Desulfobacula toluolica Tol2: one gene and its partner. The protein of the gene in region 1 interacts with the protein of each later gene in a pairwise test. Links are inferred from orthologs where the notes say so. Each region holds a gene or a part of one and is shown on either strand. Other genes may lie near its edges.

Evidence for each region. Proteins that work in one complex are often made in the same cells at the same time.
Region 2: the proteins of ftsA (region 1) and TOL2_RS10525 interact in binary tests that used the Escherichia coli proteins (3 or more experiments, as listed by UniProt). The link is inferred for Desulfobacula toluolica Tol2 from one-to-one orthologs.

Annotation. Positions count from the first base shown.
Region 1 is NC_018645.1:1,428,036-1,430,973, reverse strand. What follows is about bases 78-2,938. They hold ftsA (cell division protein FtsA), read left to right. Parts: upstream 78-825; coding sequence 826-2,052; downstream 2,053-2,938. Other genes in these bases: ftsZ (cell division protein FtsZ), read left to right, coding at 2,070-2,938; TOL2_RS06510 (cell division protein FtsQ/DivIB), read left to right, coding at 78-824. In the rest of the region: more of TOL2_RS06510, read left to right, coding at 1-77. UniProt on the Escherichia coli protein: Essential cell division protein that assists in the assembly of the Z ring. May serve as the principal membrane anchor for the Z ring.
Region 2 is NC_018645.1:2,295,116-2,297,983, forward strand. What follows is about bases 57-2,847. They hold TOL2_RS10525 (rod shape-determining protein), read left to right. Parts: upstream 57-824; coding sequence 825-1,871; downstream 1,872-2,847. Other genes in these bases: TOL2_RS10520 (serine hydrolase domain-containing protein), read left to right, coding at 57-705; mreC (rod shape-determining protein MreC), read left to right, coding at 1,948-2,688. In the rest of the region: more of TOL2_RS10520, read left to right, coding at 1-56. UniProt on the Escherichia coli protein: Forms membrane-associated dynamic filaments that are essential for cell shape determination. Acts by regulating cell wall synthesis and cell elongation, and thus cell shape.

The DNA of each region.
Region 1 (2,938 bases):
AGTCCGACTCAGGGGCAGGCATTGATTTTTGCCTCAAATGCATCCTGACCGTGGCGTTTATAAGTGTCTTAAGCCTTGTATCCATCTTTGTGTATGATTTCATTACCCAGTCAGACTTTTTTAAGATTAAAACGCTTGAAATTTCAGGCACAAAGCAGGTTAAGAAACAAGACCTTCTTAAGATTGCTGGCTTAACCGGTGAAGAGAATATTTTTGAAATCAATGTGTTTTCCATTGAAAAAAGCATTGCTTCCCACCCCTGGATTCAGTCTGTTTGTGTAAAAAGAGAGCTGCCGTCCGTTCTTTTTATATCTGTTATTGAGCAAAAAGCTCTGGCCATTGTAAAAATTGAAAGCCTGGCAGATATTTTAATTAACACCCGGGGCAGACCGTTTAAAGAATATGAACCTTCAAAAGACCCCATTGAAAATCTACCGGTTATTTCCGGAATTGGCCTGGCAAATGAAAACGGCCAATATGTATTCAGCGGCCCGTTGTTCAACTCCATAATGGATTTTTTAAAAACAGATGGTATTATAGGCAATGTCCATCAGATAAAAGCGGATAAAAACACAGGCCTTGCCATTGAATCCAATGATATTTACAACCCTATACCATCTGAAAATCACGGAACCATTCACATCAAACTAGGATTTAACAATTTTAAAGCAAAGCTGAATAAAGCAAAAAAAATAAGCGGGTATATTGATAAAAACTATCCTGAGAGAATAATTTGCGACATGGATCTTTTTAATATTGAAAAAGTATTTATCAAAACAAAACTCAACGAAGCTCTGCACAACAATTTAGAAAAGGGGGTTTGATTTGCAGGGAAATGAAAAAATAATCGTGGGCCTGGATATCGGCACAACAAAAATTGCCGCTGTTGTCGGGGAGATGTTTGAAAACGATATCAACGTGATTGGTTTCGGTTCCCATCCCTCCACCGGACTTAGGAAAGGCACGGTTGTAAATATAGAATCAACTGTTGACTCAATAAAAAAAGCGGTTGAAGAGGCGGAAATAATGGCTGGGTGTGATATCTCTTCCGTTTATGTGGGCATAGCGGGAAATCATATCAAAGGGCTTAACTCCCATGGGATTATAGCCATCAAAGGCCGTGAAATAACAAAGCAGGATGTTGAACGTGTCATTGATGCCGCAAAAGCAATTGCTATTCCCACAGACAGAGAGATTCTTCATGTCATCCCCCAGGAATTTATTGTGGATGACATGGAATCCATTCAAAATCCTGTGGGTATGACAGCAATCCGGCTTGAAGCCAAAATTCACATTGTCACAGGTGCTGTATCATCTGCCAGAAATATTGTTAAATGTTGCAACAAAGCAGGCCTTGAAGTTTGTGATATTGCCCTTGAATCATTGGCCTCCGGTGAAGCCGTTCTAACGGATGAAGAAAAGGAGCTCGGATGTCTCATAGCAGACATGGGAGGTGGGACAACAGATCTTGCCATTTTCAAAGATAACAATTTAAAATTCATCTATGAACTCACCCTGGGAGGACACAACCTGACCAATGATATTTCCATTGGCCTTCGAACACCGTTTCCGGAAGCTGAAAAAATAAAAATTCAACACGGAACCTGTGTTCCGCAAAATGTAAAAACCGGCGATACAATTGATGTGCAGGCTGTCGGCGGAAGAGCCCCCAAAAAACTTTCCAAGGGGATTCTGGCTGAAATTCTTGAACCAAGGGTAGAAGAAATTTTTTCTCTTTTAAAAAAAGAGCTGTTCTCCAACGGACTTGAAAATTCATTCCCTGCAGGCTTTGTCCTTACTGGTGGAAGCGTAGTTCTTGACGGTATCGCTGAAATTGCCGAATCTGTTTTCAACGTACCTGTAAGGATCGGCGAACCAAATAAAATCGGCGGACTCAAAGACATTGTCAGAAACCCTTCCTATGCCACAGGTGTAGGGCTTGTACTTTTCGGTTCCAAGGCAAGCTGTCAAATAAATCTTAAGGAAATAGACACTCAAGGTTTTATCGGAATATTAAACAGAATGAAACAGTGGTTTAAAGATATAATTTAATTTTTAGGGAGGTTGAGATGAGTTTTTCTTATGTGGAAAGCGATAATTCAGCAAAAATTAAGGTTATTGGTGTTGGCGGTGCAGGTGGAAATGCGGTAAATAACATGATTGATGCCAAACTCCAAGGTGTAAAATTCATTGTTGTAAACACAGATATCCAAGCACTTGACGCATCCAGGGCTGAAATAAAGATTCAAATCGGAAAAGAACTGACAGAGGGACTTGGCGCAGGCGCTGATCCAAACAAAGGCCATGACGCTGCATTGGAAAGCATGGATGAACTGAGGGAAGTTTTAGAGGACAGCCATATGGTTTTTATTACGGCCGGGTTTGGCGGCGGTACGGGAACCGGTGCTGCACCTGTTATTGCTGAGATCTGCAAGGAGCTGGGGATACTGACAGTGGCGGTGGCTTCCAAACCATTCTCCTTTGAAGGCAAAAAAAGAGAACGACAGGCCCTTGAAGGTCTTGAAAAGCTTCACGGAATTACAGATACAGTAATTACAATTCCCAACGACCGCCTCAGAGGAATTGCTCCCAAAGGTGCTAAAATGGTGGATATGTTCATTAAAGCGGATGAAATTCTTCACCATTCCGTAAAGGGTATTACCGACCTGATTATGATGCCCGGCCATGTCAACCTGGATTTTGCTGATGTCAAGACTACCATGCAGAAAGCCGGCAAGGCTTTGATGGGTATCGGTATTGCCTCCGGGGAAAACCGTGCGGTTGAAGCGGCCGAAAGAGCAATTTCTCATCCGCTTCTTGAGGATATCTCTATTTCCGGTGCAAAATGCGTGTTGATGAATATTACATCCAGTTCCGATCTTACCCTTGATGAAATGACGGAAGCATCTGACCGGATATACCAGGAAGTAGGCGATGA
Region 2 (2,868 bases), 870 kb from region 1 along the record:
AAATTGCCCAGGCAATGCCTTAGAGATTTTCTTGTCCATGAACCGCTTGAAAATAGAGTTAATACATGTCAGGTTTACAGCGATCTTGGCTTTATGCTCATTGCATGGATCATTGAAACGATAACCTGTCAAAGGCTGGATCATTTTGTATCAGAGCAGATATATCGTCCCCTTGGAATTGATGACCTGTTTTTTATAAAACTGAATCAACACAATGAAAAATTAAAAAAGTACCGGCAAAAAATTGTTGCCACCCAGCAATGCCCTTGGAGAAAAAGAGTTCTTGCTGGAGAAGTGGATGATGACAATGCCTGGGCTGCAGGAGGGATAGAAGGGCATGCCGGGCTTTTTGGTAGCGCCGATTCAATATATAAACTTTGCTGTGAAATATTGAATGCAGTGCAGAATAAAAAAACAATTGTCTTGCCACCTGATATTATAAAAAGTTTTGTATTAAAGAAAAATAAGTATGACATGGTCGCAGGGTTTGATACCCCTTCAAAAGAAAATTCTTCTTCAGGCCGATATTTTTCAAAATCATCCATAGGTCATCTTGGATTTACAGGAACCTCTTTCTGGATTGATCCTGAAATATCAAAGATAATTATTTTTCTAACCAATCGGGTACATCCGTTAAGATCCAATGAAGGGATTAAAAAATTTCGTCCGCAACTGCATGATTTAATACATGCTCAATTAATATGAAATATTGTGAATTAAGAATTTTTAGGCTTGTAAAAAATTGCTAAGTCTGTTAGCAGATAAACTTCAATAAAATTTGGTATCAAATACAATTTATAATTACTTTTCTTGAAAGAGGTAAAATGAATTTTATAACTGACTCTTTGCTTGGCGCGTTTTCTAATGATTTGGCAATTGATCTTGGAACCGCAAATACACTTGTATATGTAAAAGGAAAAGGAATTGTATTGAGTGAGCCCTCTGTTGTTGCAGTCAGAACCGATAGAATGTCAAGAAGCAAAGTCCTTGCTGTGGGTGCTGAAGCAAAAAGAATGCTGGGCCGTACACCGGGTAATATTGTCGCAATCAGGCCAATGAGAGATGGTGTGATTGCTGATTTTGAGATTACAGAGGCAATGTTAAAGCATTTTATCCGAAAAGTTCACAACAACCGCAAAACTCTTGTTCGTCCCAGAATTGTTATAGCAGTGCCGTCCGGTATTACCCAGGTTGAGAAAAGAGCTGTCAGGGAATCGGCAGAATCCGCCGGAGCAAGGGAAGTTTTTTTGATTGAAGAACCAATGGCTGCAGCTATTGGTGCGGGCCTGCCCATTACAGAGCCGACTTGTAATATGGTTGTTGATATCGGCGGCGGAACAACGGAAGTTGCTGTTATTTCTCTTGCCGGTGTCGTTTACACACGATCTTTAAGGGTTGCTGGAGACAAGATGGACGCGTCCATCAGCAAACATATAAAACGCAAATATAATCTTTTGATTGGGGAGCGGACAGCAGAGATAATCAAAACAACCATTGGAAACGCATATCCTGACCCTGATAATATTGAAACCATAGAGGTTAAGGGCAGGGATCTTGTGTCAGGTATCCCTAAAATTCTTGCCATTGATTCCGAAGAAGTCAGGGTTGCTATTTCCGAACAGATCGAAGCAATTGTTGAAACAGTTCGAATTGCCCTTGAACAGACACCTCCCGAGCTTGCTGCAGATATCGTAGATTCCGGAATTGTGTTAACAGGTGGAGGTGCATTGTTGAAAAATCTTGACAAGCTTCTCAACGAAAAAAGCGGGCTTCCCATTGTCGTTGCCGATGATCCTTTGTCTACGGTTGCGCTGGGTTGCGGGAAAGTCTTAGACTCCATTGAAATTTTGAAAGAAGTCGTAATTAACTGATTTCATGTTTTCGCACAAACAGTTTATTTTTCTTGGAGTTGCTTTGTTTATTGCCATGAATTTTACGGTAATAACTATGGGCAGTACTGAATCTTTGCCAGCTCAAGGCCTTGAACGATTATTTATTTCCATCACATCTCCGATTCAGCAGGGTGTTACTAAAACTATTCATTTTACACGCAATATCTGGAACACATATTTTATGACCGTCCTTGCAGTTCAAGAGAATGTTGAACTAAAAAAGCAACTTGAAAAAACAATAGAAATTAAAAATCAGTGCAAAGAATTGAAACTTGAAAATATCCGGCTTAAGAAATTTGTTGATTTTACCGGCTTGGTTCCAGATACTTATGTGGCAGCTCAAGTTATTGCAAGAGATCCATCTCCATGGTTTAAAACCATTATGATTGATAAAGGGGAGAAAGATGGTCTTGTAAAAGGAAGTCCCGTGCTTGTTTCCGAAGGAATTGTCGGACAAACAATTAAAGTTGCACACAATTACTCCAGAGTTCTTTTGATCACTGACAGAAACTCTGCTGTTGATGCGCTTGTTCAAAATTCCAGGGTACGAGGTATTGTAAAAGGAAACAATACGGTCAAATGTTCTTTTGTATATGCATTGAGAAAGGATGAGGTCAAAGAGGGCGAAATGATTATTTCATCCGGTTTTGATCAGGTATTTCCCAAAGGGCTTAAAATAGGCAGTGTTTTAAAAGTGACAAAAGTTCATTCTCAACTTTTCCAGGATATCATCATAGAGACCAGTGTTGATTTTGACAAAATAGAAGAAGTCCTTGTGTTGAAAAATATCAGATGAATTTTATTGAGCGTGTTCAATAATGAATACATTGTTTTTCATCATTCTCACTTTGTTTTTAATTGTTATACAAACAATTATCCTCCCATCTTTTGAATGGTTTGCCCAGTGCTTTGACCTGCTGATCATAAATGTCCTTTTTTTAAGTCTTATTTCATCTCACTATTCAATGGTTGCTGT